2 regions of the Pseudocitrobacter sp. CD920760 genome follow, and region 2 is predicted to be linked to the other one. Evidence: predicted binding sites of a transcription regulator. Region 2 holds the regulator's gene; the other holds the start of a gene.

Region 1 (14,745 bases), 2.1 Mb from region 2:
GTCGAGGTCAAGGTGGTTGGTCGGTTCATCGAGCAGCAGCAGGTTCGGGCGCTGCCAGACGATTAACGCCAGCACCAGACGCGCTTTTTCACCGCCGGAGAAACGCCCGGTTGGCTCGCTGACTTTATCGCCCTGGAAACCGAAACCGCCGAGGTAGTCACGCAGCTTCTGTTCTAATTCCTGCGGCGCTAAGCGCGCGAGATGCTGAATGGGTGACTCATCGGCACGCAGGAACTCCAGCTGATGCTGAGCGAAGTAGCCGAGCTTGATGCCTTTGGCCAGGCCAATCTCGCCGCTTATCGGGTTGAGTTCCCCGGCCAGCATTTTAATCAGCGTCGATTTACCTGCGCCGTTGCGCCCCAGCAGGCCGATGCGCGAGCCGGGTACCAGATTCAGTTTAATCGAGTCGAGAATAATGCGCTCACCGTAGCCTGCGCTGACTTTCTCCATTTTGAGGAGCGGGCTTGGCAGGCTTTCCGGCGCGCGGAAGCTGAAGTGGAACGGGTTATCGACGTGCGCCGGGGCGATAAGCTCCATACGTTCCAGCATCTTCACGCGGCTCTGCGCCTGTTTGGCTTTGCTGGCTTTGGCTTTAAAGCGGTCGATAAAGCTTTGCAGGTGCGCCACGCGCTGCTGCTGGCTTTCGTAGGTCGCCTGCTGCTGGGCCAGACGCGTCGCGCGCTGACGTTCGAAAGAGCTGTAGTTGCCGGTGTACTCGAACATCGCCTGCTGTTCGATATGAATAATTTTATCAACGATCGGATCGAGGAAGTCGCGGTCGTGCGAAATCAGGATCAGCGTGCCCTGATAGCTCTTCAGCCATTTTTCCAGCCAGATAACCGCGTCGAGATCGAGGTGGTTGGTCGGTTCATCAAGCAGCAGTAAATCGGAGCGGCAAATCAGCGCCTGCGCCAGGTTTAAACGCATCCGCCAGCCACCGGAGAAATCGCTCACCGAACGTTCAAGCTGCTCGTTACTGAAGCCCAAACCGTGCAGCAGGCTGGAGGCACGCGAGCGGATAGTCCACGCGTCGATGGCGTCCAGTTTGCCATGAACGGTGGCGATGGCGTGGCCGTCATTGCGTTCGTTGGCTGCGTTCAGTTGCGCTTCAAGCTGGCGATATTCGCGATCGCCGTCGATAACATACTCCAGCGCAGGCTCCGCCAGGGCTGGCGTTTCCTGATTCACCCAGGCCAGTTGCCAGTTGCCGGGGAAGGTAAAGCTACCGCCATCGGCGCTTAACTCGTTCTTCAATAACGCCAGCAGCGTGGATTTGCCGCAGCCGTTTTTCCCCACCAGGCCGACTTTCTGCCCTGGGTTAATGGTGGCTGTTGCGTTGTCCAGCAGGACGCGCACGCCGCGTCGAATTTGTAACGAGGAGAAAACAATCATAAGGCGCCGTATGTTCTGGGTATGTTAAATTGTCATTGTGATAATGTAATGTGGTGAGCGAATCGCCACACCGGGCCGCAATGGTAGCCCAAAATGATGACGATACACAAAATCATTCCTGCTGCGCGTGCGCCCGGAAATGATAAACGGAGGGGAATGATGTCGCAGACGCCGAAAGTATTGCTGCTGTATGCCCATCCGGAATCACAGGACTCGGTGGCGAACCGGGTTTTGCTCAAGCCTGCCACGCAGCTGAGCAACGTGACCGTGCATGACTTGTACGCAAACTATCCTGATTTTTTTATTGATATCCCGCGTGAACAGGCGCTGCTGCGCGAGCACGAGGTGATTGTGTTTCAACATCCGCTTTATACCTACAGTTGCCCGGCATTGCTGAAAGAGTGGCTGGATCGCGTGTTAAGCCGTGGTTTTGCCAGCGGGGTGGGGGGCAACCAACTGGCGGGAAAGTACTGGCGTAGCGTCATTACCACTGGCGAGCCAGAAAGTGCTTACCGTTATGACGCGCTGAACCGCTATCCCATGAGCGATATTTTACGTCCCTTTGAGCTGACGGCGGCGATGTGCCGCATGCACTGGATGAACCCGATGATTATCTACTGGGCGCGCCGTCAATCGCCGGAAGAGCTGGCGAGCCACGCGAAAGCGTACGGTGAGTGGCTGGCCTCGCCGATTGCGCCGGGAGGCCGCTGATGGAAGGTTCCGATTTGTTACTGGCCGGCGTGCTGTTTCTGTTTGCCGCCGTAGTGGCGGTGCCGCTTGCCGCTCGTTTAGGCATTGGCGCGGTGCTGGGTTACCTGCTGGCGGGGATTGCTATCGGCCCGTGGGGGCTGGGATTTATCAGCGACGTTGATGAGATACTTCATTTTTCTGAGCTGGGCGTCGTCTTTCTGATGTTCATCATTGGGCTTGAACTGAATCCGGCCAAACTCTGGCAACTGCGGCGACCTATTTTCGGTATCGGCGCGGCACAGGTTATTTTCAGCGCGCTTATTCTCGGCGGCCTGCTGATGCTGACCGATTTTTCCTGGCAGACGGCGGTAATTGGCGGGATTGGCCTGGCGATGTCATCGACGGCGATGGCGCTGCAATTAATGCGCGAGAAGGGCATGAACCGCAGCGAATCGGGGCAGCTTGGCTTTTCGGTACTACTGTTTCAGGATTTAGCTGTCATCCCCGCGTTAGCGCTGGTGCCGCTGCTGGCGGGGTCTGGCGACGATCACGTTGACTGGATGGCTGTCGGCATGAAGGTGCTGGTATTTGGTGGCGTGTTGATTGGCGGGCGCTACCTGCTGCGTCCGGTGTTCCGTTTTATCGCTGCCTCCGGCGTGCGCGAGGTGTTTACGGCGGCGACGCTGCTGCTGGTGTTGGGTTCCGCGCTGTTTATGGATGCGCTGGGGCTTTCAATGGCGCTCGGGACATTTATCGCCGGGGTGCTGCTGGCGGAAAGTGAATACCGTCACGAACTGGAAACGGCTATCGAGCCCTTTAAGGGGCTGTTGCTGGGGCTGTTCTTTATTTCCGTCGGCATGGCGCTGAATCTTGGCGTGCTCTACACCCATATTCTGTGGGTGGTGGGCAGCGTGGTGGTGCTGGTGGCGGTGAAAACGCTGGTGCTGTACGTGCTGGCGCGGATGCATGGCCTGCGTAGTTCCGAGCGGATGCAGTTCGCTGGCGTGCTCAGCCAGGGCGGTGAGTTTGCGTTTGTACTCTTTTCCGCCGCATCGAGCGTGAAGCTCTTTAAAGGCGACCAGATGGCGCTGCTGCTGGTGACCGTAACCCTGTCGATGATGACCACGCCGCTGCTGATGAAAGCAATCGACCGCGTGCTGTCGCGCCGCTTTAACGGCCCGGAAGAGGAAGAGGAAGCACCGTGGGTGGAAGACGATAAGCCGCAGGTGATTGTGGTTGGTTTTGGCCGTTTTGGTCAGGTGATTGGCCGCTTGCTGATGGCGAACAAGCTGCGTATTACCGTGCTGGAGCGGGATATCAGCGCGGTAAACCTGATGCGTAAATATGGTTATAAGGTTTACTACGGCGATGCGACGCAGGTTGAGTTGCTGCGTTCCGCCGGGGCGGAGCAGGCGCAGTCGATTGTCATCACCTGTAACGATCCGGAAGACACCATGAAGCTGGTGGAAATCTGCCAACAGCACTTTCCGCACCTCAATATTATGGCGCGTGCCCGGGGACGTGTGGAAGCGCACGAACTGCTGCAGGCAGGCGTGTTACAGTTTTCCCGTGAGACCTTTTCCAGCGCGCTGGAACTGGGGCGTAAGGCGCTTATTTCTACGGGAATGCATCCTCATCAGGCACAGCGGGCGCAACTGCACTTCCGTCGTCTCGATATGCGGATGCTGCGCGAGCTGATGCCTGTGCACAGTGATACCCAACAGATTTCGCGCGTGCGGGAAGCGCGGCGCGAGCTGGAAGAGATCTTCCAGCGCGAGATGCAACAGGAGCGACGTCAGCTGGATGGCTGGGATGAATTTGAATAAAAGGTGAAGTATGGCGGTACGTAAACGGTTTATCGCGGGCGCGAAATGCCCGGCGTGTCAGGCGCAGGATTCCATGGCCATGTGGCGCGAAAATAATGTTGATATTGTTGAATGCGTTAAGTGTGGTCATCAGATGCGGGAAGCGGATAAAGAAGCCCGCGATCACGTTCGCAAAGATGAGCAAGTGATTGGCATTTTTCATCCCGACTAGCGTTATCGCTCGCCTTTTTTTAAGCTAAGGGGTACACGAGTGCAGAATTCCGCTACAATCTGCGCCACTATTCTTCCCTTGCTCAGGAGATATCATGAAAGTAGCAAAAGACCTGGTGGTCAGCCTGGCCTATCAGGTACGTACAGAAGACGGTGTGTTGGTTGATGAGTCTCCGGTAAGTGCGCCGCTGGACTACCTGCATGGTCACGGTTCCCTGATCTCTGGCCTGGAAACAGCGCTGGATGGTCACGAAGTTGGCGATAAATTCGATGTGGCTGTGGGCGCGAACGACGCTTACGGTCAGTATGACGAAAACCTGGTGCAGCGCGTTCCTAAAGACGTGTTCATGGGCGTTGACGAACTGCAGGTTGGCATGCGCTTCCTGGCAGAAACTGACCAGGGCCCGGTTCCGGTTGAAATCACCGAAGTCGAAGACGATCACGTTGTGGTTGATGGTAACCACATGCTGGCGGGTCAGAATCTGAAATTTAACGTGGAAGTTGTGGCTATCCGTGAAGCAACCGAAGAAGAACTGGCTCATGGCCACGTTCACGGTGCGAACGGTCACGACCACGATCACGATCATGACCACGATGGTTGCTGCGGCGGCCACGGTCACGACCATGGTCACGAACACGGTAAAGGCGGTTGTGGTAACGGCGGTTGCGGTTGCCATTAATTTAGCCTTCGCCGGACAAGGGGCTTGCGCCGCTATCCGGCAACAAAAAAGCGGGAATAATCCCGCTTTTTTTACGTCTCAATAATGAGGCGGTGGCGTCTCTTCTGACTGGGACGCGACATTAGACGGTTGACTGGCTTTCAGTTTTTCCGTCAGCAGACGGAGATGATCACGCAGTTTGGCCATTTCTAACTCATGTGCGGTGACCGTTTGGTTAAGATCTTCAATGGTGATCTCCTGAAACGCCAGGCGGCTTTCAAGTTCTTCCATCCGCGCTTCAATACTCATTTCTTGCATCATTAACCTCTTAGCTGTGAGTTCCGGCGTGCTTCCCGGTGCCGCGGATTCTACTTAACTTTCGGCCCCCACGCAGCATTCCTTCGTCAATGGGGAAACTAATTTAAACAAAAATAGTCTGAAAAGTGTCGAGAATCAGGAGCGTTCGTATGTAGATTTGTTCTGCAAGGCTATATAGTACGCTTCTCACTTAGTAAATCTTGGGGCGAGAGGCCCCGGCCCTGGAGAGATGGATGAAATCACTGTTTAAAGTAACGCTTCTGGCAACCACGATGGCCGTTGCACTGAATGCGCCGCTGGCGTTTGCCGCTGACTCTGCGAAAACCGCAGCAGCCGCAGAAAGCAAATCCGCTTTCAAAAACGACGACCAGAAATCCGCCTATGCACTGGGTGCATCGCTGGGTCGTTACATGGAAAACTCCCTGAAAGAACAGGAAAAACTGGGCATCAAACTGGATAAAGATCAGCTGATCGCCGGTGTTCAGGACGCGTTTGCTGATAAGAGCAAACTGTCCGATCAGGAAATCGAGCAAACCCTGCAGGCTTTCGAAGCGCGCGTGAAGTCTTCCGCTCAGGCGAAGATGGAGAAAGACGCCGCGGATAACGAAGCGAAAGGTAAAGAGTACCGCGCGAAATTCGCCAAAGAGAAAGATGTGAAAACCTCTTCAACTGGCCTGCTGTACAAAGTAGAGAAAGCGGGTACCGGTAGCGCGCCGACCGATAGCGACACTGTGGTAGTAAACTACAAAGGTACGCTGATCGACGGTAAAGAGTTCGATAACTCTTACACTCGTGGCGAGCCGCTCTCCTTCCGTCTTGATGGCGTGATCCCAGGCTGGACTGAAGGCCTGAAAAACATCAAAAAAGGCGGCAAAATCAAGCTGGTTATCCCACCGGATCTGGCTTACGGTAAAACCGGCGTTCCGGGTATCCCGGCTAACTCCACCCTGGTCTTCGACGTTGAACTGTTAGACGTTAAGCCAGCACCAAAAGCGGACGCGAAAGCTGACGCTGCGCCAGCTGAGAAAGCTGCAACCGTAGACAAAAAATAAGAGTCTGATAGCCGCCGCCCATTGGGCGGCGGCTTTTTATTACCTGCCTGATATAATTAATGCTGGAAAGCGCCAGGTGCGCGTATTACTTTAGATCCCCCTATTAGTGATGAGCCTGCCCTGACAACATAACGACAGGCTCCTGAAAAGGAGTGCTTTTTTACATGTCCAGGTCGCTTTTAACCAACGAAACCAGTGAACTTGATTTACTGGATCAACGTCCTTTCGATAAAACCGATTTCGAGATCCTGAAGTCCTACGAAGCGGTCGTGGACGGGTTAGCGATGCTCATTGGTTCCCATTGTGAAATTGTGCTGCATTCTTTGCAGGACCTGAAGTGCTCGGCTATTCGAATCGCTAACGGTGAACATACCGGACGGAAAATCGGCTCGCCGATTACCGACCTGGCCCTGCGCATGCTGCACGATATGACCGGCGCAGATAGCAGTGTTTCCAAATGCTATTTTACTCGTGCCAAAAGTGGCGTGCTGATGAAGTCCGTGACCATCGCGATCCGCAATCGCGAACAACGCGTCATTGGGCTGCTGTGCATCAACATGAACCTTGATGTGCCTTTCTCACAAATCATGAACACCTTTATTCCGCCGGAAACGCCGGAAGTGAACTCGCAGGTTAACTTTGCCTCTTCGGTTGAAGACCTGGTGACCCAGACGCTGGAGTTCACGATCGAAGAGGTGAATGCCGATCGCAACGTTTCCAATAACGCTAAAAACCGCCAGATCGTGCTTAATCTTTACGAGAAAGGAATCTTCGATATCAAGGATGCGATTAATCAGGTGGCCGACCGCCTGAACATCTCCAAACACACGGTGTATCTCTACATTCGCCAGTTCAAAAGCGGCGACTTTGTGGGGCAAGATAAGTAATGCGTTTTGCCATCATGGTGACCGGCCCGGCCTACGGGACGCAACACGCCAGCAGCGCGCTGCAGTTTGCGCAGACGGTGCTGAGTGAAGGTCACGAGCTTGCCTGCGTGTTCTTTTATCGCGAGGGCGTCTATAACGCCAATCAGCTTACTGCGCCTGCCAGCGATGAGTTCGACGTGGTGCGTGGCTGGCAGCGGCTGCATGATGAACAGGGCGTCGAGCTGCATATTTGCGTGGCGGCGGCGCTACGTCGTGGTGTGACGGACGAGACTGAAGCGAAAAATCTGTCACTGCCAGCTTTTAATCTTCAGCCGGGGTTTTCCCTGAGCGGGTTGGGTGCGCTGGCGCAAGCCGCGTTGACCTGCGATCGCATGGTGCAGTTCTGATGAAACGTGTCGCTTTTGTTTTTTCGACGGCGCCGCACGGGAGCGCCTCCGGGCGTGAAGGGCTCGATGCCCTGCTGGCCGCATCCGCATTAAGCGAAGAGCTCGGCGTATTTTTCATCGGCGACGGGGTGTTTCAGCTGTTGAGCGATCAAAAGCCGTCAGCGGTGCTGGCGCGCGACTACATCGCTACCTTTAAGCTGATGTCGCTCTACGATATTGAGAACGTCTGGCTGTGCGCGGCGTCGCTGCGTGAGCGCGGCTTAAGTGCGGCCGCGGCCTTTGTCACAGACGTTGAGTTGCTGGAGCCCGATGCGCTTCGTCAGCAGCTTGATGGCTATGATGTGATTCTCCGCTTCTGAGGCCTCTATGCTGCATACCCTAAGTACTTCTCCCTGGCATACGGACATCACCGCGCTGCTGCGCATGGTGAAAGAGGGGGATGACCTGCTGCTTCGCTCTGATGGCGTTGTGGCCGCAATTGAAGGCAGCCGCTTTCTTGATATTCTCCGTTCCGCCCCCATATCCCTGTTCGTGCTGAATGAAGATGTTGAAGCGCGTGGGCTATGCGGTCAAATTTCGAACAGTGTCGTCAGGGTTGGCTATACTGACTTCGTCAGGCTGGCGGTAAAACATGCGTCTCAGATGGCCTGGTAGATGCCAGGTTGTTGTATATTTCTTGACACCTTTTCGACACCGCCCTAAAATTCTGCGTCCTCATATTATATGAGGCGATTTATTACGTGTTTACGAAGCAAAAGCTAAAACCAGGAGCTATTTAATGGCAACAGTTAACCAGCTGGTTCGCAAACCACGTGCTCGCAAAGTTGCAAAAAGCAACGTGCCTGCACTGGAAGCCTGCCCGCAGAAACGTGGCGTATGTACTCGTGTATATACTACCACTCCTAAAAAACCGAACTCCGCACTGCGTAAAGTTTGCCGTGTTCGTCTGACTAACGGTTTTGAAGTGACCTCCTACATTGGTGGTGAAGGTCATAACCTGCAGGAGCACTCCGTGATCCTGATCCGTGGCGGTCGTGTAAAAGACCTTCCGGGTGTTCGTTACCACACCGTTCGTGGTGCGCTTGACTGCTCCGGCGTTAAAGACCGTAAGCAAGCTCGCTCCAAGTATGGCGTGAAGCGTCCTAAGGCTTAATGGTTCTCCGTTAAGTAAGGCCAAACGTTTTAAATTAATGTCAAACTAAACTCTTTGAGTTTTGGACAATCCTGAATTAACAACGGAGTATTTCCATGCCACGTCGTCGCGTCATTGGTCAGCGTAAAATCCTGCCGGATCCTAAGTTCGGATCAGAACTGCTGGCTAAATTTGTCAACATCCTGATGGTAGATGGTAAAAAATCTACTGCAGAAACTATCGTATACAGCGCGCTGGAGACCCTGGCTCAGCGCTCTGGTAAAAATGAACTGGAAGCTTTCGAAGTAGCTCTCGAAAACGTGCGCCCGACTGTCGAAGTTAAGTCTCGCCGCGTTGGTGGTTCTACTTATCAGGTACCAGTTGAAGTCCGTCCGGTCCGTCGTAATGCTCTGGCAATGCGTTGGATCGTTGAAGCTGCTCGTAAACGCGGTGATAAATCCATGGCTCTGCGCCTGGCGAACGAACTTTCTGATGCTGCAGAAAACAAAGGTACTGCAGTTAAGAAACGTGAAGACGTTCACCGTATGGCAGAAGCCAACAAGGCGTTCGCACACTACCGTTGGTAATCCCTTCGGAGTATTAGTCACCAGGCGGGCGCTTCAGCGAAGCAGCCCGCTTTGGGTTACTTAACTGAACGCCTAAAAAGATAAACGAGGAATCAAATGGCTCGTACAACACCCATCGCACGCTACCGTAACATCGGTATCAGTGCGCACATCGACGCCGGTAAAACCACTACTACCGAACGTATTCTGTTCTACACCGGTGTAAACCACAAAATCGGTGAAGTTCACGACGGCGCGGCTACCATGGACTGGATGGAGCAGGAGCAGGAACGTGGTATTACCATCACTTCCGCAGCGACTACTGCATTCTGGTCTGGTATGGCTAAGCAGTATGAACCGCACCGCGTAAACATCATCGACACCCCGGGGCACGTTGACTTCACAATCGAAGTAGAACGTTCCATGCGTGTTCTCGATGGTGCGGTAATGGTTTACTGCGCAGTTGGTGGTGTTCAGCCACAGTCTGAAACCGTATGGCGTCAGGCTAACAAATATAAAGTTCCACGCATTGCGTTCGTTAACAAAATGGACCGCATGGGTGCAAACTTCCTGAAAGTTGTTGGTCAGATCAAAACCCGTCTGGGCGCGAACCCGGTTCCGCTGCAGCTGGCAATTGGTGCTGAAGAACATTTCACCGGTGTTGTTGACCTGGTGAAAATGAAAGCCATCAACTGGAACGAAGAAGACGCAGGTGTAACCTTCACCTACGAAGATATCCCGGCAGATATGCAGGAACTGGCTGACGAATGGCACCAGAACCTGCTGGAATCCGCTGCGGAAGCTTCTGAAGAGCTGATGGAGAAATACCTGGGTGGTGAAGAACTGACTGAAGCAGAAATCAAAGGTGCTCTGCGTCAGCGCGTTCTGAACAACGAAATCATCCTGGTAACCTGTGGTTCTGCGTTCAAGAACAAAGGTGTTCAGGCGATGCTGGATGCGGTAATTGATTACCTGCCATCCCCAGTAGACGTTCCGGCGATCAACGGTATCCTGGACGACGGTAAAGACACGCCGGCTGAGCGTCACGCAAGTGATGACGAGCCGTTCGCTGCTCTGGCGTTCAAAATCGCTACCGACCCGTTCGTAGGTAACCTGACCTTCTTCCGCGTGTACTCCGGTGTGGTTAACTCTGGTGATACCGTACTGAACTCCGTGAAAGCTGCACGTGAGCGTTTCGGTCGTATCGTTCAGATGCACGCTAACAAACGTGAAGAGATCAAAGAAGTTCGCGCGGGCGATATCGCTGCTGCAATCGGTCTGAAAGACGTAACCACTGGTGACACTCTGTGTGATCAAGATGCGCCGATCATTCTGGAACGTATGGAATTCCCTGAGCCGGTAATCTCCATCGCAGTAGAACCGAAAACCAAAGCTGACCAGGAAAAAATGGGTCTGGCTCTGGGCCGTCTGGCTAAAGAAGACCCGTCATTCCGCGTATGGACTGACGAAGAATCTAACCAGACCATCATCGCTGGTATGGGTGAGCTGCACCTCGACATCATCGTTGACCGTATGAAACGTGAATTCAACGTTGAAGCGAACGTCGGTAAACCGCAGGTTGCTTACCGCGAAGCGATTCGTCAGAAAGTTACCGATGTTGAAGGTAAACACGCTAAACAGTCTGGTGGTCGCGGTCAGTATGGTCACGTCGTTATCGACATGTACCCGCTGGAGCCGGGCTCTAACCCGAAAGGTTACGAGTTCATCAACGACATTAAAGGTGGTGTAATTCCTGGCGAATACATCCCGGCCGTTGATAAAGGCATCCAGGAACAGCTGAAATCTGGTCCGCTGGCTGGTTACCCGGTTGTAGACATGGGTGTTCGTCTGCACTTCGGTTCTTACCACGACGTTGACTCCTCTGAACTGGCGTTTAAACTGGCTGCTTCTATCGCCTTTAAAGAAGGCTTTAAGAAAGCAAAACCTGTTCTGCTTGAGCCGATCATGAAGGTTGAAGTAGAAACTCCGGAAGAGAACACTGGTGATGTTATCGGTGACTTGAGCCGTCGTCGCGGTATGCTGCGCGGTCAGGAATCTGAAGTAACTGGCGTTAAGATCCACGCTGAAGTTCCGCTGTCTGAAATGTTCGGATATGCAACTCAGCTGCGTTCTCTGACCAAAGGTCGTGCATCATACACTATGGAATTCCTGAAGTATGATGATGCGCCGAACAACGTTGCTCAGGCCGTAATCGAAGCCCGTGGTAAATAATCCCCGGGGTTAAAACCTAAGTCCCGTGCTCTCTCCTGAAGGGGAGAGCACTATAGTAAGGAATATAGCCGTGTCTAAAGAAAAATTTGAACGTACAAAACCGCACGTCAACGTTGGTACTATCGGCCACGTCGACCACGGTAAAACTACTCTGACCGCTGCAATCACCACCGTACTGGCTAAAACCTACGGCGGTGCTGCTCGTGCTTTCGACCAGATCGATAACGCACCGGAAGAAAAAGCTCGTGGTATCACCATCAACACTTCCCACGTTGAATATGACACCCCGACTCGCCACTACGCGCACGTAGACTGCCCAGGCCACGCCGACTATGTTAAAAACATGATCACCGGTGCTGCGCAGATGGACGGCGCGATCCTGGTTGTTGCTGCGACTGACGGCCCGATGCCGCAGACTCGTGAGCACATCCTGCTGGGTCGTCAGGTAGGCGTTCCGTACATCATCGTGTTCCTGAACAAATGCGACATGGTTGATGACGAAGAGCTGCTGGAACTGGTAGAAATGGAAGTTCGTGAACTTCTGTCTCAGTACGACTTCCCGGGCGACGACACTCCGATCGTTCGTGGTTCTGCTCTGAAAGCGCTGGAAGGCGAAGCAGAGTGGGAAGCGAAAATCATCGAACTGGCTGGCTTCCTGGATTCTTACATCCCGGAACCAGAACGTGCTATCGACAAGCCGTTCCTGCTGCCGATCGAAGACGTATTCTCCATCTCCGGTCGTGGTACCGTTGTTACCGGTCGTGTAGAACGCGGTATCATCAAAGTTGGTGAAGAAGTTGAAATCGTTGGTATCAAAGAGACTGCTAAGTCTACCTGTACTGGCGTTGAAATGTTCCGCAAACTGCTGGACGAAGGCCGTGCTGGTGAGAACGTTGGTGTTCTGCTGCGTGGTATCAAACGTGAAGAAATCGAACGTGGTCAGGTACTGGCTAAGCCGGGTTCTATCAAGCCGCACACCAAATTCGAATCTGAAGTTTATATCCTGTCCAAAGATGAAGGCGGCCGTCATACTCCGTTCTTCAAAGGCTACCGTCCGCAGTTCTACTTCCGTACTACTGACGTGACTGGTACCATCGAACTGCCGGAAGGCGTAGAGATGGTAATGCCGGGCGACAACATCAAAATGGTTGTTACCCTGATCCACCCGATCGCGATGGACGACGGTCTGCGTTTCGCAATCCGTGAAGGCGGCCGTACCGTTGGCGCGGGCGTTGTTGCTAAAGTAATGAGCTAATTATTAATTAATTAGTTTTGAGCTTAAAAAGGGCGCTTCGGCGCCCTTTTTGCTGTCTATTATTCCAGCATTCATTTTTTATTTAAAAATGCGCACCCGCTGCGTCATTTGTCATCTACTATTGTAATCATAACTATTCTCATTTACACTCTGTTCATAAATTAAGCGGGAGTCATTATGTACGTTTGTTTGTGTAACGGTGTAAGCGATAAAAAAATTCGCCAGGTAGTTCGCCAGTTTCATCCTCAATCTTTCCAGCAATTACGCAAATTTATACCCGTGGGAAATCAATGCGGTAAGTGCGTACGTGCGGCCCGCGAAGTGATGGAAGACGAATTAACGCAGATGCCGGAATATCAGGAAATCGCCTGAGCCTGATTCTTTTTTTGACATCCCTGTAGCCCGATCTACGCTTCAATAAGTGGAAGCGGAGGGACTACATAATGAAAGGTGATGTTAAGGTTATAAATTATCTCAATAAATTATTGGGAAATGAGCTTGTCGCAATCAACCAATACTTTCTCCATGCGAGAATGTTCAAAAACTGGGGCCTGATGCGCCTCAACGATATCGAGTATCACGAATCAATTGATGAGATGAAGCACGCAGATAAATATATCGAGCGTATTTTATTTCTCGAAGGGATACCGAATCTCCAGGATCTGGGCAAACTGCAAATTGGCGAAGATGTGGAAGAGATGCTGCAATCGGATCTTCGTCTTGAGCTGGAAGGCGCGAAAGACCTTCGTGAAGCCATTGCCTACGCCGACAGCGTTCATGACTATGTGAGCCGCGATATGCTTATCAACATCCTCAGTGAAGAAGAGCATCATATCGACTGGCTGGAAACCGAACTTGACCTGATCGGCAAGATTGGCCTGCAAAATTATCTACAGTCGCAAATCAAAGTCGAAGACTAAAACACCCTAAGCCCGAATAGGATGAAACCCGCTGTGGCCAGAAATGGGCCAAATGGCAGCGGGTTTTTTATTGCCTGCCACTTGCACTGGTAGAACGCTGACAGGCTGATAAAGAGCAGGGCCAACAACGCGGCAGAGAGTATCAGCTCAGGAAGCACCTGCCAGCCATGCCATGCACCCAGCGCGGCAAGTAATTTCACATCGCCATAGCCTAACCCTTCCCGATGGCGAACGCCCCGATATCCCCAGTAAATCAGCGCAAAGGCGACGTATCCTCCGATGGCTCCCCACAGCGATAAAGATAACTGCGCAGGGTAAAGGCACAGGTGATACAGCACGCCGCCCCACAAGAGCGGACAGGTCAGTCTGTCCGGCAGCAGACCGGTACGCCAGTCATGCCAGCTAAGCGCCAGTGTTAATAGCGTGTAGAAAATGAAGAAGGGCAGGGGAGCATAAGCCATACTCGCCTCCGGTAAGTTGTCCAGGCCACGAGTGTGGCGAAGGCTCGCTCTGGGCGCAAAAGGCAAAACACAGTGCTACGAGTCGCTTTCCGGTATTTCTCACGTGATGACATCTTTTACAGTGCGGGATGCGGGCAGCAACGCAAATCGTCATGACTAATTTCTAAACACCCCTTGCTTCACGCTGGTATTTGCGTATAATGCGCGGGCTTGTCTAATATTGACAGCGGTTCGATATGAACCCGATGGCGCTCTTTGGTCATCAACAATGTTCCCAATCGGGGAACTACGTAAGAACGGTTACACTCTCCCATCAATCGTAATGGGTATGAGGAGTAATCATTTCGTCTATAAAATAATTGGAGCTCTGGTCTCATGCAGAACCAAAGAATCCGTATCCGCCTTAAAGCGTTTGATCATCGTCTGATCGATCAATCAACCGCGGAAATCGTCGAGACTGCCAAGCGCACTGGTGCGCAGGTTCGCGGTCCGATCCCGCTGCCGACCCGCAAAGAGCGCTTTACCGTTCTGATCTCTCCGCACGTTAACAAAGACGCGCGTGATCAGTACGAAATTCGCACTCACAAGCGTCTGGTTGACATCGTTGAGCCAACCGAGAAAACCGTTGATGCTCTGATGCGTCTGGACCTGGCTGCCGGTGTAGACGTGCAGATCAGCCTGGGTTAATCAGGTCATCGAGCGATTGAGAGGTTGATACAATGATTGGTTTAGTCGGTAAAAAAGTGGGTATGACCCGCA
Region 2 (14,745 bases):
ACCCAGGGCCAGGAAAAAGTCTGGCATACCCGCGACGCGATCCTGCTCTGCGTCGGCCACCATACGGGCAGCGAAAAACTGGTGCGCACCGCCGCACGTCTGGCGGCGCGTTTAGGCAGCGTCTGGCATGCCGTGTATGTAGAAACACCTACGCTGCATCGCCTGCCAGAGGCCCAGCGCCGCGCGATCCTCAGTTCGCTACGTCTGGCGCAGGAGCTGGGCGCGGAAACCGCCACCCTTTCCGACCCCTCGGAAGAAAAAGCAGTGATCCGCTACGCCCGTGAGCACAACCTTGGCAAAATCGTGATCGGCAGGCAGGAGAAGCGTCACTGGTGGAGCGGCGAGCGCTTTGGCGACCGCCTGGCCCGTCATGCACCGGATCTCGATCTGCTGGTTGTCGCGATGGACGAGAAACCGGATCCGCTGCCTTCATCAACCCGCGATCCGCGCAGCTTCTTTGACAAATGGCAGGTGCAAATCCGTGGCTGCGCGGTGGCGTTTGCCCTTTGCGCTGCTATCACGCTTATCGCGGCGCAATGGTTAATGGCCTTCGACGCCGCCAACCTGGTGATGCTCTATCTGCTCGGCGTGGTGATCGTCGCCCTCTTCTATGGCCGCTGGCCGTCGGTGCTGGCGACGGTTATCAACGTTATCAGTTTCGATCTCTTCTTTATCGCTCCGCGCGGTACGCTGGCGGTGTCTGATGTGCAATACCTTCTGACCTTCGGCGTGATGCTCACCGTGGGGCTGGTGATTGGCAACCTGACCGCCGGTGTGCGCTACCAGGCGCGGGTGGCACGCTATCGTGAACAGCGCACCCGCCATCTGTACGAGATGTCGAAAGCCCTGGCGGTGGGACGCAGCGCCGAAGATATCGCCCGCACCTGCGAGCAGTATATTCAGTCAACCTTCCATGCGCGCAGCCAGGTGCTGCTTCCCGACGAAAACGATAAGCTCACGCCGTCCACACAGCAGGACGGCCTGACGCCGTGGGATGATGCGATTGCGCGCTGGAGCTTCGATAAAGGCCTTCCCGCCGGGGCGGGCACCGATACCCTGCCCGGCGTGCCGTATCAGATCCTGCCGCTAAAAAGCGCCAGTAAAACGCTGGGGCTGGTGGTGGTCGAACCGCTTAACTTGCGCCAGTTGATGATCCCTGAGCAGCAGCGTTTGCTGGAGACATTCACACTGCTGGCCGCCAGCGCGCTGGAACGGCTGGCGCTCACCGCCAGTGAAGAACAGGCGCGATTTGCCAGCGAACGGGAAAGTTTACGCAACTCGCTGCTGGCCGCGCTTTCCCATGATTTGCGCACACCGCTGACGGTGCTGTTTGGTCAGGCGGAAATTCTGACGCTCGATCTCGCCAGCAGCGGCTCGCCTTACGCCCCGCAGGCCAATGAAATTCGCCAGCACGTGCTAAACACCACGCGGCTGGTGAATAATTTGCTGGATATGGCGCGCATCCAGTCTGGCGGCTTTAATCTTAATAAAGAGTGGCTGACGCTGGAAGAAGTGGTCGGCAGCGCGCTGCGTATGCTGGAACCCGGCCTGAACGGGCAGCAGATTGCGCTATCGCTTCCCGACCCGTTGATGCTTATTCACGTCGATGGCCCACTGTTTGAACGCGTACTGATCAACCTGCTGGAAAATGCGGTTAAGTACGCCGGGTCGCAGGCACAGATTGGCATTAACGCCCACGAGCAAAATCACCAGCTCTTGCTCGATATCTGGGATGACGGGCCGGGCATTGCGCAGGGGCAGGAATCACGAATTTTTGATAAATTCTCACGTGGAAATAAAGAGTCCGCCATTCCCGGCGTCGGGCTGGGGCTGGCGATTTGCCGGGCCATTGTCGATATTCATGGCGGCACGCTTTCAGCCAGCAATCGCCCTGAAGGCGGCGCCTGTTTTCATGTTACACTTCCGCTGGAGTCTCCACCGGATCTTGAAGAATTTCATGAGGATATGTGACCAGCGTTCTGATTGTTGAAGATGAACAAGCCATCCGCCGTTTTCTGCGCACCGCGCTGGAAGCCGAAGGGCTGCGCGTATTTGACGCTCAAACATTACAGCGTGGGTTACTGGAAGCGGCAACGCGTAAACCCGATCTGGTGATCCTCGACCTCGGCTTACCCGATGGCGACGGGATCGATTTTATCCGCGATTTTCGCCAGTGGAGCGCTACGCCGGTTATAGTGCTTTCCGCACGTAGCGAAGAGAGCGACAAAATCGCCGCGCTGGACGCAGGCGCGGATGATTATCTCAGCAAACCATTCGGCATCGGCGAGTTGCAGGCCCGCCTGCGCGTCGCGCTACGCCGCCACGCCAATACCCAGCCCAACGACCCGCTGGTGACGTTCTCTGATGTGCAGGTCGATCTCGCGGCTCGCCGCATTGTGCGCGGCGGCGAAGAGGTGCATCTCACCCCTATCGAATTTCGCCTGCTGGCGGAACTGCTCAACAACCCCGGCAAAGTGCTCACCCAGCGTCAGTTGCTGAACCACGTCTGGGGGCCAAATGCGGTGGAACATAGTCATTATCTGCGGATTTATATGGGCCATATTCGGCAGAAACTGGAAGCCGACCCGGCACGGCCAAAACATTTCCTGACGGAGACGGGGATTGGGTATCGGTTTATGTTGTGAAGAACAATGTATGCATGTTCTACCCTTTTTATGATTACAAAGTGAAGAAACAAGAACCGTTATTCCGCTTACTGAATTCCGGGAAGTGCAGCATCAAATGAAAGCAGCGTTAATGAGTATTTATCGCTTTCAGTTCTTGCTGGCAGTTTTTTGACTGGCAGCGTCGCAACTCAATAATCCCAACATGCATCATCGTTCCAAAAAATCCGCTTTCGCTGACATAATCCTCATCAACTATCGGTCGAGTGCCTGGCTTGCCCTGACAAATCAGCATAAAAAATGAGGTATAGCATTGCCAACCGGGTAGCAGTCCTTCTTTTTCCTGTGCCGACATATCATGAAGATAAATCACCTCTATCGCGTTCCCGGCTGACAACTGCCAGCGGCGGGTATTATCAGGTTGGTTATCGCCATGGCAATTAGTCTTACACCGGGAAGGTGCAATATTGATCGGAAAGCTGCCTTTTAGGGCCTTCGTTTTATCCACAGGGGTTAGTAACCAATCGCCAGTTAAGGATGATTGTTCAGGTTGGGCACATGCAGTGAGCAATAATGTGGCGATAATAAATGCCACTCTCATGACAACGTTCCTTTTTGTCTTCATTTTGAATTCCTTTTGTTTCTTCAGATCGCTGACAACGTGCGCGTTGTTCTTGCCGGATGCGGCGTAAACGCCTTATCCGGCCTACAAAATATGTACGGACCTTGTAGGCCTGATAAGCGTAGCGCATCAGGCAATTTTACGGTTGTCATCAGTCACCAATAAAAAAGGAGCCGCAAGGCTCCTTTTTTATTTATTCGCTTTTACGCGTTTTTCAGCACTTCACTAACAATTTCTACCGCTTCTTTCTCAATCTGCTTACGGTGTTCTTCACCAAGGAAGCTTTCGCAGTAGATTTTATACGCGTCTTCCGTACCTGACGGACGCGCGGCGAACCAGCCGTTGTCAGTCATCACTTTCAGACCGCCGATGGATGCGCCGTTACCCGGTGCAGCCGTCAGACGTGCGGTGATAGGGTCACCGGCCAGGGTGCTGGCACTCACCATCTCTGGGGAGAGTTTAGACAGCGCCGCTTTCTGCGCAGAGGTCGCGCCAGCCTGCAAACGGTTGTAGCTTGGCGCACCGAAGCGTTTTGCCAGCTCGTTGTAATGCTCTTGCGGGTTCTTGCCGGTGACGGCGGTGATTTCCGCAGCCAGCAGGCACATGATGATGCCGTCTTTATCGGTAGACCACGGCGTGCCGTCGAAGCGCAGGAACGATGCCCCGGCGCTCTCTTCGCCGCCAAAACCGAAGCTGCCGTCAAACAGGCCATCCACGAACCATTTGAAACCGACAGGCACTTCCACCAGCTTGCGGCCCAGATCGTTAACGACACGGTCGATCATCGCGGAAGACACCAGCGTTTTACCCACGGCGACGTCTTTGCCCCACTGCGGACGGTGCTGGAACAGGTAGTTGATGGCAACCGCCAGATAGTGGTTCGGATTCATCAGGCCCGCAGGCGTGACGATACCGTGACGGTCGTAGTCCGGGTCGTTGGCGAACGCGAGGTCAAACTTATCGCGCAGCGCCAGCAGGCCCGCCATCGCGCACTCGGAGGAGCAGTCCATACGGATTGCGCCATCTTTGTCGAGATGCATAAAGCGGAAAGTCTGGTCAACCTGATCGTTAACGATGGTCAGATTCAGCTTGTAGTATTCGCCGATACGTTTCCAGTATTCGATACCGGAACCACCCAGCGGATCGACGCCCAGCGTCAGGCCCGCTTTCTGGATAGCCGCCATATCGACGATATCCGCCAGCCCTTCAATGAATGGCTGCACCAGGTCCATCTCTTTCACATGACCGGACGCCAGCGCGGCATCCAGAGAAATACGTTTCACGCCTTTCAGGCCATCGGCCAGCAGCGCATTGGCGCGATCTTCCACCACTTTGGTGACGTTAGTATCGGCCGGGCCACCGTTAGGCGGGTTGTATTTGATACCGCCATCTTCCGGCGGGTTGTGAGACGGCGTAATCACAATACCGTCAGCCAGTGGACCACCTTTTTTGTTGTGGACCAGAATAGCGTTCGACACAGCAGGCGTCGGCGTAAAGCCGTTATTTTCCTGCACAATGACATCCACACCGTTTGCCGCAAGCACTTCGAGCACCGAGATAAACGCCGGTTCAGAGAGCGCGTGGGTATCTTTACCGACGAAGCAAGGGCCGGTAATGCCGTTTTTCGCACGATCTTCGGCGATAGCCTGCGCGATCGCCAGAATATGAGGTTCATTGAAACTCTGGCGCGCCGCGCTGCCACGGTGTCCGGAAGTACCGAACTTCACTGCATGCTCTGCGTTACCCACTTCCGGTTTCAGCACATAGTACTGAGACGTCAGCTGGGCGACGTTAATCAAATCACTCTGTTGTGCAGGTTGGCCCGCACGGTTATGGATTGCCATTGCTTGATCCTTCTTATGCAAGGGTTAGATTGTGCCGCATACCTTTTCGATTAATTCAGCGGGGAACTGCATAAATTGCATAATGTGTTCCACCATACTGCATTTACGACCCGTGTTGGTATTCGTGATCACCCAATATGGGGTTTCCGGTACCTGTTTCGGTTTAGTCTGATTACCGTTTTTCAGCAGGGTTTGCTCATTGGCGGCAAAGTAGACACGCGTACGCCCATGAAGCGATTCCGTCGCTTCGGCAAACGCGTTGTTATCCAGTTTGTAGAGCGTCGTCAGGATCAGCATAAAGCGATTGACGGCTTTTTTCTGCTCAGCGTATTCGTCAGAGAGCAGCAGTTCACGCATCGCGCGAACTTTATCTTTCGCGGTTTTAACCGGTTTTACCTCGGCAACTGGAGCAACCTGAGCAGGCGCAACTTCAGCTTTGGCAACCGGAGCAGCAACAACAGGTTGTGATGCGGCGGAAAACTTCAGCATTCGCCGTAAAATGTCAGATGCGCTCTCGCCAATGTGCAGTGTGTGGGCGGCAATATAGCGATAGAGTTCGTCATCAACTTCGATCGTTTTCATCTTAATCCAGTGCAATTATTTTTTCTGAATACAAGTTGCTGGGATTATATGTTCAAAACCCAACAGCGGATAGCGTCATACCAGGATAGCGGCAAAAATGGGATAAAAATCGTATCTTGCCCCTGAACGTGAGAATGTCCAACATAATACCCTAACCCGACAGAGCGAAAAAAAGAACTTTGCTATGAAATTGAATACCCGAGCGCAATCTGCACAAAACCTGCACAATAATTCCCCCATTCTGCTCGTTCACGGCCTTTTCGGCAGCCTGGACAACCTTGGCGTACTGGCGCGCGACCTGGTGACCGACCACGATATCCTGCAAGTGGATATGCGTAATCACGGTCTTTCTCCGCGAGCGGATGAGATGAACTACCCGGCGATGGCCCAGGATCTGCTGGATACCCTCGACGCCCACAACATCGAGAAAGCCACGGTGATTGGTCACTCGATGGGCGGCAAAGCGGTGATGGCCCTGACCGCGCTAGCCCCGGAACGCATCGATAATCTGGTCGCTATTGATATCGCGCCGGTGGATTATCATGTGCGTCGCCACGATGAGATTTTTGCGGCGATTAACGCAGTCACCAACGCAGGTGTCTCCTCACGCCAGCAGGCCGCAACCGTGATGCGCGAATTTTTAGCCGAAGAAGGTGTGATTCAGTTTCTGCTGAAGTCGTTTGTTGACGGCGAGTGGCGCTTTAACGTACCGGTGCTGTGGGATCAGTACCCGCACATCGTCGGCTGGGAGACGATTCCGGCGTGGGATCATCCGGCACTGTTTATCCCCGGCGGAAATTCGCCTTATGTTACCGAAACTTACCGTAACGACCTGCTCTCGCAATTCCCACAGGCGCGTGCGCACGTCATTGCAGGCGCTGGCCACTGGGTGCATGCGGAAAAACCGGACGCGGTGCTGCGCGCCATCCGCCGATATTTAGCAGACTGATTAAAAACTCAACGACCGCGCGCCATTATGGCCGTGGTCGTTGGCGTGTCGGTTGCACTGATGTATGATTGCGCGCTGTCTGCACCGGGCGTTTCCCGGTAGCTTGTTTCCCCGAAGTCACTCTGAATCATGGCAAAAGAACAAACGGACCGAACGACAATTGATTTGTTCGCAAATGAGCGTCGGCCGGGAAGACCCAAAACCAATCCGCTTTCGCGTGACGAACAGCTGCGCATCAATAAGCGTAATCAATTAAAACGCGATAAAGTTCGCGGTTTGAAGCGCGTCGAGCTGAAACTCAATAACGATGCGGTAGATGCCCTGAACGAACTGGCAACCGCGCGCGATATGAGTCGCAGTGAGCTTATCGAAGAGATTCTGATGAGCCAGTTAGCCCTGCTTCGCGCGCAGGAAAAGCTCTGAAAATTTCATAAAATCCCGCTTTCATGTAGCAGAGTGTGCAGTCCGGTACGATTGCTGATTCCGCACCCTTCTCTGTTCTGCTATGATTGCCCTTATCTGTGGGCAATACGCCACCACCATATCATTAAGTTTCAAGAGGTTATTTAACTCATGGCAATCGTTGGCATTTTCTTTGGTAGCGACACCGGCAATACCGAAAATATTGCAAAAATGATTCAGAAACAGCTTGGTAAAGACGTTGCCGACGTGCATGACATTGCCAAGAGCAGCAAAGAAGACCTGGCTGCATTCGACATTCTGCTGCTGGGTATCCCTACCTGGTACTACGGTGAAGCCCAGTGCGACTGGGACGATTTCTTCCCGACGCTGGAAGAAGTTGATTTCAATGGCAAACTGGTTGCACTGTTCGGCTGCGGCGACCAGGAAGACTATGCGGAATACTTCTGTGATGCGCTGGGCACTATCCGCGACATCATCGAACCGCGCGGTGCGACCATCGTCGGCCACTGGCCAACAGCGGGTTACCACTTCGAAGCCTCTAAAGGCCTGGCCGATGACGACCACTTCGTAGGTCTGGCTATTGATGAAGATCGTCAGCCGGAACTGACCGCTGAACGTGTAGAAAAATGGGTAAAACAGATTTCTGAAGAGCTGCATCTGGAAGAGATCAAAAACGCCTGATTCTTGATGCGGCGTGACTTTTCAAATCACGCCGCATTAATAGGTAGAAGCAATCAAAATAATAGCTACAATTTTTTAACTTTTGAGCGTAAATCTGTACAATATCTTCTGAATTTAGCGAGTTTGCTGGTCAAGCCTCGTTTTCGAAATCTTTATTCGCCCAGGTCTTGCTGTTTTCATTTAGAAGGCGTCATTCTATAATGAGACGCATTACACTCGGTGCACTCTCTGTGATACTTCCGCGTTTGGAAGTCAATCGTTTAGCAACAGGACAGATTCCGCATGACTGACAACAATACCGCATTAAAGAAGGCTGGCCTGAAAGTCACACTTCCCCGGTTAAAGATCCTGGAAGTGCTTCAGGAACCAGACAATCACCATGTCAGCGCGGAAGACTTATACAAACGCCTGATCGACATGGGTGAAGAGATTGGTCTGGCGACCGTCTACCGCGTTCTGAACCAGTTTGATGACGCGGGCATTGTCACGCGCCATAATTTTGAAGGTGGCAAGTCCGTTTTCGAACTGACTCAACAACACCATCACGATCACCTGATCTGCCTCGACTGCGGCAAGGTTATCGAATTCAGCGATGATTCCATCGAAGCTCGTCAGCGTGAAATTGCCGCGAAACACGGTATCCGCTTAACCAACCACAGCCTGTACCTGTATGGTCACTGTGCTGAGGGCGACTGCCGCGAAGATGAACACGCGCACGATGGCGTAGAGAAGTAATTTCTTCGAGATTCTGAAAAGCCAACCTTCGGGTTGGCTTTTTTATTGCCTCTGTAAAGACAAAAAAAGCCGGAGACGCTTTAGGTCCCCGGCTCTGTGCAGGCCTTATTGTCTTACTTTGTCGTGTTATTACTGCGAATTTCCTGCCAGATTAACCCGCAATCTTTCTTCACGGCCTGATCGTTACCGGTTTTTCTCGCCAGAATGCACGCCTGATAATCGCTTACCCGCACGGTCTCCTGATTGGCAAACTGCTGGTGCGCCTTCTCCTGCTTCAGCACGTTCAGCACCTGCTGGCAGGCTTCGATTTTTTCCGGCGAGCCTTCTGCGGTGTTGATACAGGCGCTATAGGCATCTTTTAAACGCGTATCTTCTTTTGGTGCTTCAGACTGAGCGCAGCCCGCCAGCGCCGCGACCAGCGCAGCAATCATCACTGTTTTTTTCATGTTATTAGCCTTATACGACACGGCGGGCTCTGCGGCCCGCCTGAATACTTATCAGAAGATGGTGAACGGTGCGATAACCATAAATTTCACGTCACGTTCATCCTGGAAGATGTTGCCGTAACCACCGCTCCAGCTCGGGATATCCGAGTGGTTGTCGTACTGGGTGAAGTGCAGTTTTAACAGAGTACCTTTCGCGCGGCCTTCCTGTACGGTGTATGCCACATCGAAGCTGTAAGAAGACTCTTCGATAGTTTTGTTTTTGTCGTAGTACGCGTCCGGGTTGATCTGCCAGGTAGACGGTTTGGCATCCCAGGCGTAGACGTATGATGCACCTACAGCCCAGCCCGGCAGGTTCCAGTTCTTCAGGTCATACATCGCACCGAAGAACACCGCTTTTTCGCCGTTGGCGTTGAAGTCAGAACGGTTATCCCACCACACATCGAGGCGACCGTTAGAGGAGGCGTAGGTTGGCGTCATACGCTGCAGGAAGTAGCCCTGCTGGCCTTCAGCCTTAACCCAGGTCCCTTCCAGACGCAGGTCAACCTGCCCCACTTTGTAACCGAAGGTCAGCGCCTGCAACCACGCGGTGCCGTCATAAATATCGTTTACGGTGCGGTCATCCACTTTATCGCGGGTACCGTAGAACTGATAGCTGGTAGACAGCGGGCTACCGGCGATATCAAATTTGTAGCTGGCTTTGGCAAAGTACTGATCGACATAGCCTTCCGCCTGACCAAATGCCGCTTCCAGTACCAGGTCATTTTTGAAGTCATATTTCATACCGATGGAGTGCAGATAATCGACTTTCGTGCGCTTATCGTTCTGGTAGAAATTATCCATTTCGATATGCCATGGGGCCTTATATTCATTGGTCCACATGTAGGAGAAGCTCAGCGCGCCAGCATCGCCGTAATCAAAGTTCGCGCCCGCTTCTGCACCCTGATAGGTGCCTGGCATAAAGCTCCAGTGCGGCGCTAACAACGTTTGGCCGGTTGGCTGAATATAACCACCACGCGCCCAAACCGGGCCATACTTAAATTTCGCAGCGGCTTTATAAAGGCTCACACCGCTTTTATCGCCGGAGTAATCTTCCGAGTAGCCTTTATTTTTAGACGAGAACGCAATTTCGTTCGGGTGACCACTTTCTGAGGATTCTGCCATTTCGATAGCGGTAAACGCCGCAATATCGAGGCCGAACATATCAGCAGCATAGCCGGACTGGAAATCGAGGTTGGCGTTCCAGGTGGAGTGAGAAAGGTTGGTTTTATATTTGTCGTTATCGGTCACATCTTTACGGTCACGCTCACGCTGCCAGTAATAGATGCCGCCCGTTAACGTGGAGTCATCGACAAAGCCTGCTGCACTCGCCTGGGGAACAACTACCAGGCCCGACATTGCTGTGACACCGGCAATAGCCAGCGCCAGCGTACTACGTTTGCCACTGAACGTACGCATATGTGTATCCTCTTTGACTTTTAAAATGCCGCTGCAAAGCAGAGGCTAAAAATAAAAAACTGATAAAAAGTAGCGGGTGAAAAGCACCTTTTGCTACAGGATTAGAGTATTTTTCGCGACGCGAATTATCAATCCTTTTTCGCAAGCAAAATGCAGGACTATGACAAAGCGCACATATTTCGTTGCGTCTTGTAACAAATGCGATTTATTAACATTAAGCGGCGCAATGCCTTATCTCATCAGGGGAAAAGGTTAATAGCGCAGGTTGCAAGGATGTATCTTGATGAAATGATGCAAACGGGTGATGCCTGCATTAAAAAGATTAATTCGCATCGCGAATATGAGAGATAAAAAAAACGCCGCAAATGCGGCGTTTTTCACAAACAGAAGATTACTCGCCCGCTTTCGCCCAGGTATCACGCAGGCCAACGGTGCGGTTGAACACCAGTTTTTCTGCGGTAGCGTAGCGGCTGTCGAGGCAGAAGTAGCCTTCACGCTCGAACTGATACGCTTTACCGGCAACAGCAGCTTTCAGAGACGGTTCAGCAAAGCCCTGCTTGATAACCAGCGAATCCGGGTTCATCACCGACAGGAAGTCATCTGCCGCACCTGGGTTCGGCACGCTGAACAGACGATCGTACAGGCGGATTTCAACCGGCAGCGCGTGTGCCGCGCTCACCCAGTGAATAACGCCTTTCACTTTACGGCCATCTGCCGGGTCTTTGCTCAGGGTATCGGCATCGTAGGTACAGAAGATGGTGGTGATATTACCTTCTGCATCTTTCTCTACGCGTTCTGCTTTAATCACGTAAGCATTACGCAGACGCACTTCTTTACCCATCACCAGACGCTTGTACTGCTTGTTGGCTTCTTCGCGGAAGTCAGCACGATCGATCCAGATTTCACCGCTAAACGGTACTTCACGGCTGCCCATTTCCGGTTTGTTCGGATGGTTCGGCATGGTGACCATTTCGCCTTCGCCCTGGTAGTTTTCGATAACCAGTTTCACCGGATCGATAACCGCCATTGCGCGCGGAGCGTTTTCGTTGAGATCTTCGCGAATACAGGATTCCAGCGACGCCATCTCAATGGTGTTGTCCTGCTTGGTCACGCCGATGCGTTTGCAGAACTCACGGATAGCGGCGGCGGTGTAGCCACGACGACGCAGACCGGAAATGGTCGGCATACGCGGGTCATCCCAGCCTTCAACGTGTTTTTCCATCACTAGCTGGTTCAGCTTACGCTTGGACATCACGGTGTATTCCAGATTCAGACGCGAGAATTCGTACTGGCGCGGGTGAACCGGAATAGAGATGTTGTCGAGAACCCAGTCATACAGGCGACGGTTGTCCTGGAATTCCAGAGTGCACAGGGAGTGCGTAATGCCTTCCAGCGCATCGCTGATGCAGTGGGTGAAGTCGTACATCGGGTAGATGCACCACTTGTTGCCGGTCTGGTGGTGCTCGGCAAATTTAATACGGTACAGCACCGGATCGCGCATCACGATGAACGGCGACGCCATGTCGATTTTCGCGCGCAGGCAGGCTTTACCTTCTTCGAAGCCGCCGGTACGCATTTTTTCGAACAGCGCCAGGTTTTCTTCGACGCTGCGGTCGCGGAACGGGCTGTTTTTACCCGGCGCAGTCAGGGTGCCGCGGTATTCGCGGATCTCTTCCGGCGACAGTTCGTCAACGTAGGCCAGGCCTTTGTTGATCAGTTCAACGGCATATTGATGCAGTTGATCAAAATAGTCTGAGGAGTAGTGAATATCACCGGCCCAGTGAAAACCTAACCACTCGACGTCGTGTTTGATCGACTCGACGTATTCGATATCTTCTTTTACCGGGTTAGTGTCATCAAAACGCAGGTTGCACAGGCCCTGATAGTCCTGCGCGACGCCAAAGTTCAGGCAGATCGATTTCGCATGGCCGATGTGCAGATAACCGTTCGGCTCAGGCGGAAAACGGGTATGGACTGTGGTGTGCTTCCCACTGGCCAGATCTTCATCGATGATCTGACGAATAAAGTTACTCGGGCGGGCTTCAGCCTCACTCATCGTGGATTCCTCAAAAGCGTAAATAACGTATAACGGCGTATGATCTTATAAGCCGGACGCAGAGACAACCCTTAACTTGCAGAAAATGCGTCTTTGAAGAGGAATATGGGGATCATTTGCTGCAAAAAAAAGCGGCGGAGGAAAGTCCCCCGCCGCTTAAGGCAATCGCGAACTCAGGAGCGATTATTTACCTTTAATTTCATACAACGCTGTTTGCCCCGCAACGACATGACCCTGCGCCTTAATCACCAGGCCGCTGAAGTCGTCAATGTTGCTGCAAACCACCGGGCTAATCATTGAACGTGCATTGGCGTTCAGGTAGTCGAGATCCATTTCCAGAACCGGCTGACCTGCTTTCACTTCGGCACCCTCTTCCACCAGGCGAGTAAAGCCCTGGCCGTTCAACGCAACGGTATCGATACCCATGTGGACAACGATTTCCGCGCCTTTCTCGGTTTCCAGGCAGAACGCATGGTTGGTATTAAAGATTTTCACGATGGTGCCCGCAGCCGGGGAAACCACGGTTTTTTCCGTTGGTTTAACCGCTACGCCGTCGCCTACCGCTTTGCTGGCAAAGGCTTCGTCTGGCACCTCTTCCAGCGCCACCACTTCACCGGTTACCGGGGAAACCAGCTCGGCAATCACCGTGCTGTTATTCGGCACAGCTTGCGGTTTAGCCGCAGGCGCTGCTGCCGGTGCCGCAGTGGCTTCAGCCGCCGCAACCGGGCCTGTGGTTTTCATCGCGTTGGCGATTTTCTCTGCCACGAAGCCAACGATAATCTGCACGCTGGTTTTGTTCAGGCGAATCACGCCGGATGCGCCCAGACGTTTCGCCATGGCGTCGTTCACCAGAGAAGAGTCTTTCACGTTCAGACGCAGACGGGTGATACAGGCATCAATGCCGGTCAGGTTGTCAGAACCACCAATCGCGGCGATGTACTGGCGCGCCAGGCCGGAAACATCCTGCTCTTTATCGCTACCTACATTCGTGTCCTGACCATCCGCTTCGCTACCGGCAACCGCCAGCTCGCGACCCGGGGTCATCAGGTTGAATTTGGTGATGGTGAAACGGAACACCACGTAGTAGATAACGAAGAACACCAGGCCCTGCGGGATTAGCATCCACCAGTGTGTCGCCAGCGGGTTACGCGAGGAGAGCACCATATCCACCAGCCCGGCGCTGAAGCCGAAACCGGCAATCCACTGCATGCTGGCCGCGATAAATACGGAGATACCGGTCAGGAAGGCGTGGATCACGTACAGTACCGGCGCCACGAACATGAAGGAGAATTCCAGCGGCTCGGTGATCCCGGTGAAGAATGCCGCGAAAGCACCCGCCATCATGATACCCAGCACTTTCGCTTTGTTCTCAGGACGCGCGCAGTGATAGATAGCCAGCGCTGCACCCGGCAGGCCGAACATCATGATTGGGAAGAAGCCCGCCTGATAACGACCGGTGATACCGACAACCGCTTTACCCGCTTCGATAGACTGTGCGCCACCGAGGAAGTTAGGAATGTCGTTAATGCCCGCCACGTCGAACCAGAACACGGAGTTCAGCGCGTGGTGCAGGCCAACCGGAATCAGCAGGCGGTTGAAGAAGGCGTAAACGCCCGCGCCAACGGAGCCCAGTTTCTGGATGTGCTCACCGAAGTTCACCAGACCGTCGAAAATTACCGGCCAGATGTACATCAGAATAAAAGCGACCACGATCATCACAAACGAGGTCAGAATCGGCACCAGACGGCGACCGCTGAAGAACGACAGCGCCTTCGGCAGCTCAACGCTGCTGAAGCGGTTGTAGAGTTCCGCAGAGATAATACCGACCAGAATACCCACGAACTGGTTGCTGATCTTACCGAACGCCGCCGGAACCTGGTCCGCCGGGATCTTCTGGATCATCGCTACCGCCGCCGGAGAACACAGCGTGGTCAACACGAGGAAGCCCACAAAGCCGGTCAGCGCCGCAGCACCGTCTTTATCTTTTGACATCCCATAAGCCACACCAATGGCAAACAGGACGGACATGTTATCAATAATGGCCGAGCCAGACTTAATGAAGAACGCGGCAAGGGCATTATCGCCACCCCAGCCAACAGGGTCGATCCAGTAACCAACCCCCATCAAAATTGCCGCTGCAGGCAGCGTGGCGACCGGCACCATCAGTGCGCGACCGACCTTCTGTAAATAACCTAGAATACTCACTTTATTCCCCCTATGAGACCCTGTTAGGCTCACGCTTTGCTGTTTTTTTATAGTGTTACAACTGATAAGTACGACGAATTATTCATTGACATGTGGAGTGTGTGAAAAATTAATTCGTATCGC

Evidence for each region. Region 2 encodes Fur, which represses iron uptake genes when iron is present. Its sites were predicted from a motif close to ATAATAATGAGAACNACTATCAA; they were not measured.
Region 1: bfd (bacterioferritin-associated ferredoxin) is a predicted target of Fur. The motif match lies at 12,726-12,748, and genes of this name have one in related genera.

The regions. Positions count from the first base shown of each region.
Region 1 is NZ_CM173490.1:4,740,983-4,755,727, reverse strand. Features, by position in the region: gene AC1MKH_RS22460 (ABC transporter ATP-binding protein) at 1-1,392, opposite strand, end outside; gene kefG (glutathione-regulated potassium-efflux system ancillary protein KefG) at 1,552-2,103, shown strand; gene kefB (glutathione-regulated potassium-efflux system protein KefB) at 2,103-3,908, shown strand; gene AC1MKH_RS22445 (YheV family putative zinc ribbon protein) at 3,919-4,119, shown strand; gene slyD (peptidylprolyl isomerase) at 4,214-4,798, shown strand; gene AC1MKH_RS22435 (protein SlyX) at 4,877-5,095, opposite strand; gene fkpA (FKBP-type peptidyl-prolyl cis-trans isomerase) at 5,329-6,147, shown strand; gene AC1MKH_RS22425 (helix-turn-helix transcriptional regulator) at 6,312-7,034, shown strand; gene tusD (sulfurtransferase complex subunit TusD) at 7,034-7,420, shown strand; gene tusC (sulfurtransferase complex subunit TusC) at 7,420-7,779, shown strand; gene tusB (sulfurtransferase complex subunit TusB) at 7,787-8,074, shown strand; gene rpsL (30S ribosomal protein S12) at 8,199-8,573, shown strand; gene rpsG (30S ribosomal protein S7) at 8,669-9,139, shown strand; gene fusA (elongation factor G) at 9,236-11,350, shown strand; gene tuf (elongation factor Tu) at 11,421-12,605, shown strand; gene bfd (bacterioferritin-associated ferredoxin) at 12,783-12,977, shown strand; gene bfr (bacterioferritin) at 13,049-13,525, shown strand; gene AC1MKH_RS22375 (prepilin peptidase) at 13,522-13,986, opposite strand; gene rpsJ (30S ribosomal protein S10) at 14,362-14,673, shown strand; gene rplC (50S ribosomal protein L3) at 14,706-14,745, shown strand, end outside.
Region 2 is NZ_CM173490.1:1,550,381-1,565,125, reverse strand. Features, by position in the region: gene kdpD (two-component system sensor histidine kinase KdpD) at 1-1,971, shown strand, start outside; gene kdpE (two-component system response regulator KdpE) at 1,968-2,645, shown strand; gene AC1MKH_RS07065 (hypothetical protein) at 2,755-3,249, opposite strand; gene pgm (phosphoglucomutase (alpha-D-glucose-1,6-bisphosphate-dependent)) at 3,450-5,090, opposite strand; gene seqA (replication initiation negative regulator SeqA) at 5,115-5,672, opposite strand; gene ybfF (esterase) at 5,857-6,621, shown strand; gene ybfE (LexA regulated protein) at 6,751-7,044, shown strand; gene fldA (flavodoxin FldA) at 7,195-7,725, shown strand; gene fur (ferric iron uptake transcriptional regulator) at 8,008-8,460, shown strand; gene chiQ (ChiQ/YbfN family lipoprotein) at 8,574-8,906, opposite strand; gene chiP (chitoporin ChiP) at 8,958-10,361, opposite strand; gene glnS (glutamine--tRNA ligase) at 10,753-12,417, opposite strand; gene nagE (N-acetylglucosamine-specific PTS transporter subunit IIBC) at 12,601-14,622, opposite strand.